3 regions of the Mesorhizobium sp. Root695 genome follow, and region 1 is predicted to be linked to each of the others. Evidence: predicted binding sites of a transcription regulator. Region 1 holds the regulator's gene; each other region holds the start of a gene.
What was found. The regulator LexA, encoded in region 1, represses DNA repair genes until DNA is damaged. The targets are predictions, from matches to a motif close to TGTTCNNNNTGTGTTCNG.

Region 1 (5,088 bases):
TCTGCCAGCCCCGCTGCCGCCGCCGTCGCCCCTTGTGCCGGCTCCCGGCAAAGCGCCCGTACAAGCGGATGTCGCCGCCTCTATTCCAGTTGCCGAAACCGACAGGGTCGTGCGCGTGCGCCGGCGAATCGGCCGGATTTCACTGCGTCGCCTGCGCCACAGCGTAGCCACTGCGGCTGGCCTGGAACTCGACCGAGGCATCGCTTTCCTGCTGGTGCCGGTCTGTCTGGCAGTCGGAGCGATCGGCTACTTTTCGCTGGCGGCGGAGCCTGACTTTGCCAAGCCCGTCGCGGTCGTCGCCCTTGCCGCCCTATGTGCGGGGGTCTCGCGTTCCTGGCCAAAGACCCATCTGTGCTTCATGGCGGCACTTTTGTGCGCGCTGGGTCTGCTCGCTGCAAAGGTCGAGACATGGCGGGCAGGCACACAGATGCTGGGTTCGGAAATCTCGACGCAGGTGACCGGCCGGGTTGTCTCGCTCGACCGGATGGAGACCGGTCGCGTCCGGCTGACCATCGACGTGACGTCGACCGCAAGGCCGAAATTGCGCTATGCGCCCGAGCGGGTGCGGCTTTCGGCACGAAAGATCCCGGCAGACACAACCGCCGGGTCCCTGATCACGGGATATGCCAAGCTGTTGCCGCCGACGGGTCCGGTGCGGCCGGACAGCTACGACTTCTCCTTCGACAGTTATTTCGCAGGCATCGGCGGCAGCGGGTTCTTTCTCGGCAATCCAAAGCTTGTCGTCACTGATGACGGCGACATGCCGCTGTCGGCCCGCCTTTCCTCTCGCGTGGAAAATGCCCGTGAAGCGATTGCCGATCATATCAGGGCCAGCGTCGGTGGCGCCGAAGGCGAGATCGCCGCTGCGCTGATCGTCGGGGTGCGCGCCGGCATTCCCGATGAAATCAATGAAGCGATGCGGCGTACCGGCATCTACCACATTATCTCCATCTCCGGGCTGCACATGGCGCTGGTCGCCGGCACCATCATGGGTTTGCTGCGCGGTGCCTTCGCCCTGTTCCCGGACTTTTCCGCGCGCCGTCCGGTCAAGAAATATGCCGCCGCCGCGGCATTGCTTTCGATCGCCGCCTATCTCATCATCTCAGGCGTCGTGGTTGCCGCCGAGCGCAGCTTCATCATGCTGGCAGTGATGCTGATTGCCGTGCTGTTCGATCGGGCAGCACTCACCATGCGCAATCTGGCGATCTCGGCGATCGCCGTCATCGTGGTGTCGCCGCATGAAGTGGTCGGCCCAAGTTTTCAGATGTCGTTCGCGGCGACTGCCGCGCTGGTCGGCGCCTATGCCGGCTGGTCGGATCATCGCGCGGGGAAAACCAGACCGCCTCCGCCAAAGCGATCCTTACCTGGCTTCCTGACGCGAAAGTTCCTGCTGGCGGCGGGTGGCCTTGCCATGACCTCGATCATCGCCGGCAGCGCCACTGCGCTGTTTGCCATCTGGCATTTTCAGCGCGTGTCGCCGCTCAGCCTGTTTGCCAATCTGGCCATCATGCCGATTGTCTCGGTCGTTATGCTGCTTGCCGTGATCAGCGCACTGACGATGCCCTTTGGCGCCGATGGACCTTTTTTGTATCTGATGGGCGAGGGCCTGACGGCGATGGTCACCATATCGGCGTGGATCTCCGAGCGTTCGCCTGTCGATGGGGTCGGATTGATTTCGCAGCAGTCTGTCCTGCTGGTGGCGATTGCCCTGGTCATCGCGACGATGGCGACGACACGGCTGCGGCTCGCGGCTCTTCCCTTTGCGCTTGCCGGCCTGCTGACCGTCTCGGATGCGCGCACGCCCGACGTGCTGATCTCGGAGGACGCCCGACTGGTTGCGTTGCCGATCGGCGGCGGCGAGCTCGCCGTCAGCCGCGCACGGCCGAACGAATTCACCGTCGACAACTGGAAACGCGCACTGACATCCGAAACCATCGTCGTGCCGGAGGTGTTCGACAAGGGCGATGGGCAATTCGAGATCGCGGATGCCCCGGAACTGCCGCCGGGATCGCCGTTCTATTGCACCTCGGGCGTCTGTCTGGCCAGGCACACGTCCGGTGCGATCATTGCCTATGTCGAAGACCGAAAAGACACCTGGAAAGCCTGCGGCTTTGCCGAGCTGATCGTTGTCAATGACGCCACGGCCTATGACGCCTGTCACAATCCGCTGGTTCTCGTCATCACCAAGCGACAACTGGCTCGCAAAGGCAGCGCTGCCATCTTCTTCGATCGCCAGTCGGCGACCACGCCGGCAACCGTCAGCTTCGCGGTGGACAGGCCTTACCGGCCCTGGCATGTACAACGCAAATTCTCACGCGAGGCGAGGGGACTGCCGCCCTTCAAGGGACCAGAGAAGCCAGTGGTTAAACCGCAGCCACCTCAGTAGCGGCGGATCAGGCCGACGAGCTTGCCTTGCACCTTGACCCTGTCCGGGCCGAAAATACGGGTTTCATAGGCTGGATTGGCGGCTTCGAGAGCAATCGAGGCGCCCTTGCGGCGGAACCGCTTCAGCGTCGCTTCCTCTTCATCCACCAGCGCCACGATGATTTCGCCGGGGCTCGCCGTATTGGCATTGCGGATTATGACGGTATCGCCGTCGAAGATGCCGGCATCGATCATCGAGTCGCCCTTGACCTCAAGGGCATAGTGCTCGCCGCCCATGATCATGTCCGGCGGCACAGAAATCGAATGCGTCTGATGCTGGATGGCATCGATCGGCACACCTGCCGCGATGCGGCCCATCACCGGGATCGAAATGGCGGAGACCACGTCGTCGTCATTGCCGGCCGAAGACATCCGCGAAGGCGCCGGCTTGAGCTGCCGGCCAAGGCCGCCTTGACCAAGACTGCCCTGGATAATGCTTGGCGAGAACTTTTTTGCCGCGTTGAGGCCGGGCGCGATCGAATCCGGCAGCCGCAACACTTCCAGCGCGCGTGCCCGGTTGGGCAGCCGCCGAATGAAGCCGCGCTCCTCTAGAGCTGTGATTAGCCGGTGAATCCCGGATTTGGAGGCAAGATTGAGCGCCTCCTTCATCTCGTCGAAGGATGGCGGAATGCCGCTTTCCTTCAGGCGTTCATGGATGAACATCAGCAGTTCGTGTTGCTTGCGCGTCAGCATGGCGGCCCCCAAGGTACCGGAAATCAGAATCAGAAAAACAAACCCAGAACAAACACTATCTGTTCCAGTTGTGTTCCGCAACTGTTTAAAGTTTAATGAATTTGTTAAGATGGCGGAAATTTTTCGGTGTTGGAAAACGGGCCTCGTTGACGACTGTCTGCCGTCACGTTGCGCTTTCTGGCATTGAAATTGTTATGGTTAATGGCCTGTGGTCCATGCCGAGCTCAGTGTTGGCATGAGCTGTCGATAGGCCCCTCGAATGTGGGTATTTCAGCTTTTCGGGCGTTCGTTCGCAGTGAACGAAACGAAGCCAAAATGCCAACCTTGGTTAATTATCGCGGCTGGCGCTGGCCCCCAGCAATGAACGCATTTGCGAGCTGGAAATTCGTCCCTCGGTCATATGACTTGGGGAGAGCCGGCGACGACAGATCGTCGAAAGGGCTGCGTCAGGTGACAGCCTCCTTGACGGCGAAACGCTGGTCCTTCCATGCACCCGTGCGCAGAATGTCTTCCAGCACCTCGACCGCCAGCCACACATCCTTGTAGCCGACATAGAGCGGTGTGAAGCCGAAACGGATGGTCGATGGCGCGCGGAAATCACCGATCACCCCACGCTCGATCAGCGCCCGCATGATTTGATAGCCGTGATCGTTATGGAACGACACTTGGCTGCCGCGCTTGGTCGCGTCGCGGGTGCTCTCCAGCGTGAGACCATAGGCGCCGCACTTCTCTTCGACGAGCTGGATGAACAGTTCGGTCAGCGCGACGCTCTTCTTTCGCAATGCCGCCATGTCGACGTCGTTCCAGATGGCAAGCGCGCCTTTGAGCGCCCGCATCGACAGGACCGGCTGCGTGCCGCACAGAAAGCGGCGGATGCCGGTGCCGGCAACATAACCCTGTTCGAAGGCAAAGGGCCGCGCATGCCCCCACCAGCCACTGAGCGGCTGGCTGATATCGCCGTGGTGGCGCTTTGCGGCATAGATGAAGGCAGGCGCGCCCGGACCGCCGTTGAGGTACTTGTAGGTGCAGCCGATGGCGAAATCGGCATTTGCATGGTCGAGTTCGACCGGCAGAGCGCCCGCGGTGTGGCAGAGATCCCAGACGATCAGCGCTCCGGCCGCATGAGCCTTGCGCGTCAGCGCCGCCATGTCGCGCAGTTCACCCGATTTGTAATTGACGTGGTTGACCACCACCACCGCGACGCTTTCGTCGATCAGCTCTTCGATGGTTGGCGCGTCGACGCCAGCGAGGCGCAGCACGACGCCATCCCGGGTCGAGGCCACGCCTTCGGCGATGTACAGGTCGGTGGGAAAACTATCACCCTCGGCGACGATGGCCAACCGGCCGGGCCGCATCTCCAGCGCCGCATGCAGCACCTTGTAGATGTTGGCCGACGTCGTGTCGCAGACGACGGTCTGGCCGGCCGCGGCTCCGATCAGGCGTCCGATCTGGTCGCCGAGTTCGATCGGCATGTCGAACCATCCGGCTGTGTTCCAGGCTCGGATGAGATCCTGGGCCCATTCCTGGGTCGCCGCCTGCTGCAGCTCGCCAAGAGCGGCATGCGACGCTGCCCCCAGTGAATTGCCGTCGAGATAGATCACCCCCTCTGGCAAAATGAAACGATCGCGCATGGCACGCAGCGGATCCGTGGCATCCATCGCTTCGATTGCAGCCAGATCAGGAATTCCACCCATGGTCAGTCAGTCCTCTGTTGTTCGCGAAGGGTTTTCCGCCACAGACGCGTCCCCTCGGTGTGCCTGAATTTCGATGTCAGAGCCTTGTGCGGACCGTCCACAGCTCCGGGAACAGCACGACCTCGAGCATCTTCTTCAGATACGAAGCACCCGACGTGCCGCCGGTGCCGCGCTTCAGGCCGATGATGCGCTCGACCGTGGTAACGTGATTGAAGCGCCAGCGGCGGAAATAATCCTCGAAGTCGACCAGCTTCTCGGCCAGTTCGTAGAACATCCA
Region 2 (5,088 bases), on a different contig from region 1:
TTTTATGCCGACCATATGCGCCGCGATCATCGTGGCGGCGACCGTGGTGCCGCCGGTGCGCCCTTGCGCTACCGCAAAACCGAGGTCGGCGCGCGACAGCTTCATGGCGTCGCCCGTCATCGCCAGCGATTCGCGCTCGCCGTCCGAAAGTCCGATCTTGATGCGGCCGCCGACGACGGCGATCGTCGCCGGCACGGCGCCGCCATCGGTGATGATCTTTTCGACATCGGCCGCCATGGCGCCATTGTCGGGGTAGGGCATGCCATGGGTGATGATGGTGCTTTCCAGCGCCACCACCGGCCGCCCAGTGGCCAGGGCTTGCGCCACCGGCGCGTGGATGTCGATGAAGGGGCGGGCGGTCTCTGGGGTCATCTCGATCTCCAATCCGGAGTGCGGCGCGTCCATCGGGACGCTTGGCAACACTGCGGCACTAAGAATTTGCCGGTCTCATGCCACTTCCTGCGCTTCCGGCACAAGAGCCAGCGCTTCCGCGAAGCTTGCCGTGGTGAATTCGGGAACGGCGTTGGAGCTTTCGATGGCAAGCGTCGCCGCGGCAATGCCTTCGCGCAGGGCCACCCGCAACGGCAGGCCGCGCAGCAAGGCGGCGACCGTTGCGCCCGCCAGCGCATCGCCGGCGCCGGTGACGTCAGCGACCTTTCTTGGCGGCGGCGGCAGGATCGAGAAGGCGCCGGCCTCATCGAAGCCCAGCATGGGGCCGCCGCCCGCCGTCACCACGCCGCTCTTGAGCCCCGCGCGTCTCAGCCCGTCGACGATGTCTTGCGGGGAAGTCGTGGCGTCCAGGGCTGCCAGTGCGACCGCTTCGCGCCGGTTCATGAAGACGACGGCCAGATTGCCGAGCACCGGCTTCAAGCGCACGATCTTGGCCGGCGAAACGGCAATGGCGAAGACGGGTTTTCCGGCGGCAAGCTGAATCAGCCGTTCCAGTGCCGCCGTCGGCAGGTTGGCGTCGCAGAAGACGGCATCGGCGGCAGCGATCACCTCCCGGACTTTGGAGCGCCTGATCTGCTTGGGAAAGGCCAGGTCATAGAGCGCCATGTCGGCAAAGCCGACGATCAGCTCCCCCTCGCGGTCGATCAGCGCCGTATAGCTCGGCGTGGGGCGGTCAAGGAACACGGCCGACAGGTCCGCAATGCCTGCCTCGGCGATGGCTCGCGAAACGGTGTCGGCAGCGGCATCGCCGCCACGCACCGACATGAGCGACGCTGAGACGCCGCGGTGCACGGCACTGCGCAGCGCGTTGAAGACGCCGCCACCGACATCCTCGCGCATCGTGCCGGGATTGGAGGCGCCAGGCACGTAAGCGCCGGACACCTTGCCGCGCCGGTCGATATGGGCGCCGCCTATAGCCAGTATTTTCGCGGATTTCAGCATGCCGGCGATATGACCTTTGTTATTCCAGCCGCACAAGCGCTAGGCTGCTTGGCGAAGCTTCGCATGCAAGGCAGCGATTCGGCAGATCGAAACAGCCGAGCCGTCTTGCCCAATGCGGGATGCATCGTGGAGCGAGATCGTGAGACAAAAAAAGAACAAATCCGGATAGTGATTGTTTTTCAGATATTTGATCCCTCTTGCCAAACGAGAACAAAAAAGGTACAAATTGGCAGGGATTACGGATTGTCCGGCCTTCATTGACGACCAAGGGGTGATGTATCATGGCTCAGAATTCTTTGCGGCTGGTAGAGGACAAAGCGGTGGACAAATCAAAGGCTCTGGATGCGGCGCTGTCGCAAATCGAGCGGGCTTTCGGCAAGGGCTCGATCATGCGGCTCGGCGCGAACGAGCAGGTCGTCGAGATCGAAACGGTGCCGACCGGCTCGCTTGGCCTCGACATCGCGCTTGGCGTCGGTGGCCTGCCGCGCGGCCGCATCGTCGAGATCTACGGGCCGGAAAGCTCGGGCAAGACGACGCTGGCCCTTCACACCGTGGCCGAAGCCCAGAAGAAGGGCGGCATCTGCGCCTTCGTCGATGCCGAGCACGCGCTTGATCCGGTCTATGCCCGCAAGCTTGGCGTCGATCTGGAAAACCTCCTGATCTCGCAGCCCGACACCGGTGAGCAGGCGCTGGAAATCTGCGACACGCTGGTGCGCTCCGGCGCCATCGACGTGCTGGTGGTCGATTCGGTGGCGGCACTGACGCCACGCGCCGAAATCGAAGGCGAGATGGGCGATTCACTGCCCGGCCTGCAGGCCCGGCTGATGAGCCAGGCGCTGCGCAAGCTGACCGCTTCGATCTCGCGTTCCAACACCATGGTCATCTTCATCAACCAGATCCGCATGAAGATCGGCGTCATGTTCGGTTCGCCCGAAACCACCACCGGCGGCAACGCGCTGAAATTCTACGCTTCGGTGCGCCTCGATATCCGCCGCATCGGCTCGGTCAAGGACCGCGACGAGGTCGTCGGCAACCAGACCCGCGTCAAGGTGGTCAAGAACAAGCTGGCGCCGCCCTTCAAGGTGGTCGAGTTCGACATCATGTATGGTGAAGGCGTGTCCAAGACTGGCGAACTGGTCGATCTTGGCGTCAAGGCCGGCGTGGTCGAGAAGTCGGGCGCCTGGTTCTCCTACAATTCGCAGCGTCTCGGCCAGGGCCGCGAGAATGCCAAGCTGTTCCTGCGCGACAACCCCGACACCGCGCGCGAGATCGAACTGGCGCTCAGGCAGAATGCCGGGCTGATCGCCGAGAAGTTCCTTGAGAATGGTGGTTCTGAAGGTGGCGACGACGGGTTCGAGGAGGAATCCGGCGCGATGTGACAGCCTCGCGCGATGTCGGCCGGAGTTCGGCCATAATCGCATTCTATTATCTCGGGCTTATGTAATCGAGTTCCGCGTTATTGCGTTTTGAAACCGCCGGCCCTGGGCCGGCGGTTTTGCGTTTTGGCGGCGAAACGAGGCCGGTTCGAACAGCTGGCAAAGGCTGCGGATTGGACCACTTCCGTGTTTCTGGACAGGGTGAAGCGCGGCGGCTAAAAGGCCAAGTCCTATCTTCTAAAACGCAGAGCCCATTTCCGCCGGTTCGCCGGCGGCTCTTCCGAAAAGGCATCATTCATGAGTGGCGTGAACGAAATCCGGTCGACATTTCTCGACTACTTCCGCAAGGAGGGTCACGAGATCGTCGCGTCGAGCCCGCTGGTGCCGCGCAACGATCCGACGCTGATGTTTACCAACGCCGGCATGGTGCAGTTCAAGAACGTCTTCACCGGCCTTGAGAAGCGGCCCTATTCGCGTGCCTCGACCGCCCAGAAGAGCGTTCGCGCCGGCGGCAAGCACAACGACCTCGACAATGTCGGCTACACAGCGCGCCACCTGACCTTCTTCGAGATGCTCGGCAATTTCTCCTTTGGCGACTATTTCAAGGAGCGCGCCATCGAGCTTGCCTGGAACCTGATCACCAAGGAATTCGGGCTGAACAAGGACAAGTTGCTGGTCACCGTCTATCACACGGACGACGAGGCTGCCGGCTTCTGGAAGAAGATCGCCGGCTTTTCCGACGACCGCATCATTCGCATCGCGACCTCGGACAATTTCTGGGCGATGGGCGACACCGGACCTTGCGGGCCGTGCTCGGAGATCTTCATCGACCGCGGCGAACACATCTGGGGCGGCCCTCCCGGCAGCCCGGAAGAGGACGGCGACCGTTTCCTCGAATTCTGGAACCTGGTGTTCATGCAGTATGAACAGGTGACGAAGGACGAGCGCATCGACCTGCCGCGCCCGTCGATCGACACCGGCATGGGCCTGGAGCGTATGGCGTCCATCCTGCAAGGGGTGGAAAGCGTCTTCGAAACCGATCTGTTCCGTCATCTGATCGACGCCGCCTCGTCCGCCATCGGGCATGGTCCCGACAAGGAGACGGTTGCGTCCTACCGCGTCATTGCCGATCATCTGCGCTCGTCCTCCTTCCTGGTGGCCGATGGCGTGCTGCCTTCGAACGAAGGCCGGGGCTACGTCCTGCGCCGCATCATGCGCCGCGCCATGCGTCATGCCCAGTTGCTCGGTGCCAACGAACCGCTGATGTGGAAGCTGGTGCCGGCGCTGGTGCGAGAGATGGGCCAGGCCTATCCGGAACTGCTGCGCGGCGAACAGTTGATCACCGAGACCCTGAAGCTCGAGGAGACCAGGTTTCGCAAGACGCTGGTGCGTGGCCTCGGCCTGCTCTCCGAGGCGACGGAAACGTTGCATGCCGGCGACATGCTGGACGGCGAAACGGCTTTCAAGCTCTACGACACCTACGGCTTCCCGCTCGATCTGACGCAGGACGCGCTGCGCCAGCGCAGCATTTCGGTCGATCTTGCCGGCTTCACCAATGCGATGGAGCAGCAGAAGGCCGAGGCGCGCAAGCATTGGGCTGGGTCTGGCGACGCGGCCACCGAGACCATCTGGTTCTCCGTGCGCGAGAAGGCGGGCGCCACCGAATTCCTCGGCTACGAGACTGAAGCTGCCGAAGGCATCATCCAGGCGCTTGTCCGGGACGGCAAGACCGTCGACAGCGCCGGCAAGGACGATGCGGTGGCGATCGTCGTGAACCAGACGCCGTTCTATGCCGAGTCCGGCGGCCAGATGGGCGATACGGGCGTTATCTCGGGCGAAGGGTTCTCGATCGAGGTCTCCGATACGCAGAAGAAGGCTGATGGGCTGTTCGTCCATGTCGGCAAGGTGGCCAGCGGCACCGTCAAGACGGGCGCTGCCGTCGAGCTGAAGGTCGACCATGCCAGGCGCTCCAGGCTGCGCGCGAACCATTCCGCGACGCATCTGATCCATGAGGCGTTGCGCGAGGTGCTGGGCAGCCACGTTGCGCAGAAGGGCTCGCTGGTGGCGCCTGAGCGCCTGCGCTTCGACATTTCGCACAACAAGCCCATTTCACCGGAGGATCTCGAAGAGGTCGAGCGCATGGCCAACGAGATCGTCGTGCAGAACAGCCCGGTGTCCACGCGTCTGATGTCGGTCGACGATGCCATCGCCGAAGGCGCCATGGCACTGTTTGGCGAGAAGTATGGAGATGAGGTGCGTGTCGTTTCGATGGGTACCGGCGTGCACGGCGCCAAGGCCAACCGGCCCTATTCGGTCGAGC
Region 3 (5,088 bases), on a different contig from region 1:
TCATCATGTCGAGCGGCGACTTGCCGATCGCCCCCTTCATCTGCTCGCGAAAGCGTTCCTGCTCCTTGGAGAAGGCGAGCATCGACTGTTCGAGGAAGCTCGGCACGATCATCTGCATCTGGTCACCATAATAGGCGATCAGCTGGCGCAGGAATGGGATCGGCAGCATGTTCTGCCCGTCCTTGTTCTCCAGTTCGAAGATGATCTGTGTCAGCACCGGATGCGTGATGTCGTCGCCGGTCTTGGCGTCCTGGACGGTGAACTCCTCGCCCTTCTTGACCATCTCTGCGAGGTCTTCGAGCGTCACATAGGTGCTGGTGCCGGTGTTGTAGAGGCGGCGATTGGCGTATTTCTTGATGATGATCGGATCGTCTTTAGCGGCCATCTACATCCTCCCGGGGACACCGGCGCGCCTCTGAGTAAGCCGCCGATAACGATTGTGCCTTTTTTGAGGATATGCGCAAAAGCCTCACAATTCCAAGCAGTTTGTGCAGTGCGGGATCACTAAATGCTGCATAGCGGGCAAAATATGCTGCGCAGCAATGGACGAATGGCCGCCATGGCAAGGCATGACCTGCTTGCCGCGGATGGGCGCCATGCCCATTTCCGGTTTGACTTGGGGTTGGGAAAGGGCAAGAAAAGTCCTCAACGACAGAACAACACCCTTGAAGTCTGGAGAAGAAAATGTCCGCTTCCATCGTCATTGCCAGTGCGGCGCGCACGCCGGTCGGCTCCTTCAACGGCGCCTTCGCCGCCACCCCCGCGCATGAGCTCGGTGCCGTCGTCATCAGGGAATTGCTATCGCGTGCCGGTGTCGAACCAGGCGAGGTCGACGAGGTCATCCTCGGTCAGGTGCTGACCGCCGCTCAGGGTCAGAACCCGGCCCGCCAGGCATCGATCAATGCCGGCTTGCCCAAGGAGACCACCGCCTGGGGCCTCAATCAGGTTTGCGGCTCGGGCCTGCGCGCCATTGCACTCGGCATGCAGCAGATCGCCACCGGCGATGCCAAGGTGATCATCGCCGGCGGCCAGGAATCGATGTCGCTTTCGACGCATGCCCAGCACCTGCGCGCCGGCGTCAAGATGGGCGACTTCAAGCTGATCGACACCATGATCAAGGACGGGCTGTGGGATGCCTTCAACGGCTATCACATGGGCAACACCGCCGAAAACGTCGCACGTCAGTTCCAGATCACCCGCGACGATCAGGACCAGTTCGCGTTGGCCTCGCAGAACAAGGCCGAGGCCGCGCAGAAGGCCGGCAAGTTCAAGGACGAGATCGTCGCCGTCACCCTCAAGGGCAAGAAGGGCGACACCATTGTCGACCAGGACGAATACATCCGCCACGGCGCCACGATCGACGCCATGACCAAGCTGAAGCCGGCCTTCGACAAGGACGGCACGGTGACCGCCGCCAACGCCTCCGGCATCAATGACGGCGCCGCCGGCGCGTTGCTGATGAGCGAAGCGGAAGCGGTGAGGCGCGGCATCACCCCGCTGGCGCGCATCGTGTCCTGGGCTACCGCCGGCGTCGATCCGCAGATCATGGGCACCGGGCCTATTCCCGCCTCGCGCAAGGCCTTGGAAAAGGCCGGCTGGTCGGTCGGCGATCTCGACCTGGTCGAGGCCAACGAGGCCTTTGCCGCCCAGGCCTGCGCCGTCAACAAGGACATGGGCTGGGATCCCTCGATCGTCAACGTCAATGGCGGCGCCATCGCCATCGGCCACCCGATCGGCGCTTCAGGCGCCCGGGTTTTCAACACGCTGGTCTTCGAAATGCGCCGGCGCGGCGCCAAGAAGGGGCTGGCCACCCTATGCATTGGCGGCGGCATGGGCGTCGCCATGTGCGTGGAAGCGCTCTAAAGAGAAGTGAATAGCGAATAGGGAGTAGCGAATAGGGAAGAATGGCGTCAGCGCAACGGGACATCAATCCCTACCCGCTATTCGCTACTCCCTATTCGCTCCAAAAAGGGAGGAGCGCATATGACCAAGGTAGCAATCGTCACAGGCGGATCGCGCGGTATCGGCGCGGCGATCTCGATCGCGTTGAAGACCGTCGGCTATTCGGTTGCCGCGAACTATGCCGGCAATGACGAAGCGGCGGCGAAATTCAACGCCGAGACCGGCATTCCGGTCTACAAATGGTCGGTGGCCGACTATGATGCCTGCGCCGCCGGCATCAGCCAAGTCGAGGCCGATCTCGGCCCGGTCTCGGTGCTGGTCAACAATGCCGGCATCACCCGTGACGCCATGTTCCACAAGATCACCCGCGAGCAGTGGAAAGAGGTCATCGACACCAACCTGTCCGGCGTCTTCAACATGACGCATCCGCTGTGGAGCGGCATGCGCGACCGCAAGTTCGGCCGCGTCATCACCATCTCCTCGATCAACGGCCAGAAAGGCCAGGCCGGCCAGGTCAACTATTCCGCCGCCAAGGCCGGCGACATCGGTTTCAGCAAAGCTCTCGCTCAGGAGGGGGCTCGCGCCGGCATCACCGTCAACGTCATCTGCCCCGGCTACATCGCCACCGAGATGGTCAAGGCAATCGACGAGAAGGTGCTCAACGAGCGCATCATTCCGCAGATCCCTGTCGGCCGGCTCGGCGAACCCGAAGAAATCGCGCGCTGCGTCGTCTTCCTCGCATCCGAAGATGCCGGCTTCATCACCGGCTCGACCATCACAGCCAATGGCGGCCAATACTTCGCCTGACGACGCGGCGGCGTAGGCGGAGAGATCGACGGGCCGGCACACCCGGCCCGTCTTTCGTTGCCGGTCAGTCTTTTCGACGTGACCCAATCCGGCACGCAGAGGTTAACAGCCACCCGCTGCCCTGTGCGAAAGCTACTTCGTAACCTGTGGATTCTAGGTGGATAAGCTGTTCACAACACAAGATATTGGGGTGAACAAACCAAGAAAATTCTGACATCGCTGATTCGTCGCCGATTCGTTCCGGCTTTGAGCGGAACGTTAACGGCGACAGCCGGAATCGCCTGCCAATTCCTTAACGCGGGTTAAGAAAGGTCAACAATTTCATAATCTTGGCTGAGGCACGCCAAGCCACTAGATCGTTCATCGGCAAAGATTAACGGCAAGGCCCTCTTAGCATGAAACGGGCCAGTTCAGCGATTCAGCATGTGGTGAGACCCGCGGTCGCAAAATCCACATGTAGCCGTGAACAAAAGCTGAATCTGCAGGAGTCACTGATTCGTCGCTGATTCGTTCCAGACTCGTTCTATCTGTTAATTCGCAGCCGGTTGAGAGCTTGACAAAACCACCTTCTGGCCGTCAGCGGAACATTCCGCTTTCGCTTCGCGCCCGAAATCCCTATGTGTCGCCTGTCATACGCGCCACTTTGAGGCACGCTCCCGACAACCAGAGGCCAGAAGCCTTATTTCCAGGTCCCAGAAGCCTTATTCTAGGTTAATGAACATCCAGCCCAAACACACCGAGCCGCTGATCCTGTCGGGCCGCGACGTGACCGCCGTGCTGGGGCCGACCAACACCGGCAAGACTCATCTCGCCATCGAACGCATGGTGGCTCACGAGAGCGGCATCATCGGCCTGCCGCTCAGGTTGCTGGCACGTGAGGTCTACGCCCGCGTCTGCGAAAAGGTCGGCGCCCACAAGGTCGCGTTGGTCACCGGCGAGGAAAAGATCCAGCCTGCCGGCGCCAAATATTCGGTCTGCACCGTCGAGGCCATGCCGCGCGAGACCGACGCCGCCTTCGTCGCCATCGACGAGGTGCAGCTCGCCGGCGACCTCGAGCGCGGCCACATCTTCACGGACCGCATCCTGCATCTGCGCGGCCGCCAGGAAACGTTGCTGCTGGGTGCGGCCACCATGCACGGCATCCTGCAGCGCCTGCTGAGGGGTGTCTCGGTGGTGACGCGGCCGAGGCTGTCGCATCTTGCCTATGCCGGCTCCAAGAAGCTGACCCGCCTGCCGCGACGCACGGCAATCGTCGCCTTCTCCGCCGACGAGGTCTACGCAATCGCCGAACTCATCCGCCGCCAGCAAGGCGGTGCCGCCGTCGTGCTCGGCGCGCTCTCGCCGCGCACCCGCAACGCCCAGGTGGCGCTGTTCCAGTCCGGCGATGTCGACTATCTCATAGCCACCGACGCCATCGGCATGGGCCTCAACCTCGATCTCGACCACGTCGCCTTCGCCCAGAACCGCAAGTTCGATGGCTTCCAGTACCGCAACCTGACGGCGGCCGAGCTTGGCCAGATCGCCGGCCGCGCCGGCCGACATCTGCGCGACGGCACCTTCGGCGTCACCGGCCAGGTCGACCCGCTGGACGAGGAGCTGATCAAGAAGATCGAAAGCCATGATTTCGATCCGGTGAAGGTGCTGCAGTGGCGCACCGCGCATTTCGACTTTGCCAGCCTCGACGCTCTGAAGCGCTCGATCGAGACCAACGCCCCGGTCGAGGGACTGACGCGGGCATTGCCTGCCGTCGACGCACAGGCGCTCGAGCATCTGTCGCGCGACGAGGACATCCGTGCACTCGCCACCAATGCCAAGCGCGTGGCGCTGTTGTGGGAAGCCTGCGCGCTGCCCGACTACCGCAAGATCGCGCCGGCCCAGCATGCCGACCTCATTGCCTCGATCTACACGGACCTCGCACGCCACGGCCATGTCGACGAGAATTACATGGCCGAGCAGGTGCGCCGCGCCGACACCACCGAGGGCGATATCGACACGCTGTCGCATCGCATTGCCCAGATCCGCACCTGGACATTCGTGTCGAACCGGCCCGGTTGGCTGGCCGATCAGGCACACTGGCAGGAAAAGACGCGCGAAATCGAAGACAGATTGTCGGATGCGCTGCATGAGCGGTTGACGAAACGCTTCGTAGACCGCAGGACTTCCGTCCTCATGCGGCGCCTTAGAGAAAATACCATGCCTGAAGCCGAAATTAGTCCTACCGGAACCGTCCTTGTCGAAGGCCACCATGTCGGCGAGTTGCAAGGGTTCCGCTTCACCGCCGACCAGACCGCCGGCGGCGAAGACGCCAAGGCGGTGCGCACCGCCGCCCAGAAGGCGCTGGCCGCCGAGTTCGAGGCGCGTGCCGAACGTTTCGGCGCC

Region 2: a site for LexA is predicted at 1,599-1,616, ahead of recA (recombinase RecA). Genes of this name have one in related genera too.
Region 3: a site for LexA is predicted at 3,218-3,235, ahead of ASD99_RS25970 (helicase-related protein). Genes of this name have one in related genera too.

What each region holds. Positions count from the first base shown of each region.
Region 1 covers NZ_LMHO01000025.1:3,348-8,435, forward strand. The annotation lists gene ASD99_RS22560 (ComEC/Rec2 family competence protein) at 1-2,386, shown strand, start outside; gene lexA (transcriptional repressor LexA) at 2,380-3,117, opposite strand; gene kynU (kynureninase) at 3,564-4,811, opposite strand; gene kynA (tryptophan 2,3-dioxygenase) at 4,888-5,088, opposite strand, start outside.
Region 2 covers NZ_LMHO01000045.1:168,954-174,041, reverse strand. The annotation lists gene ASD99_RS30020 (pseudouridine-5'-phosphate glycosidase) at 1-372, opposite strand, end outside; gene ASD99_RS30015 (carbohydrate kinase family protein) at 448-1,392, opposite strand; gene recA (recombinase RecA) at 1,674-2,771, shown strand; gene alaS (alanine--tRNA ligase) at 3,066-5,088, shown strand, end outside.
Region 3 covers NZ_LMHO01000042.1:129,089-134,176, forward strand. The annotation lists gene phaR (polyhydroxyalkanoate synthesis repressor PhaR) at 1-385, opposite strand, end outside; gene ASD99_RS25960 (acetyl-CoA C-acetyltransferase) at 685-1,863, shown strand; gene phbB (acetoacetyl-CoA reductase) at 1,984-2,709, shown strand; gene ASD99_RS25970 (helicase-related protein) at 3,424-5,088, shown strand, end outside.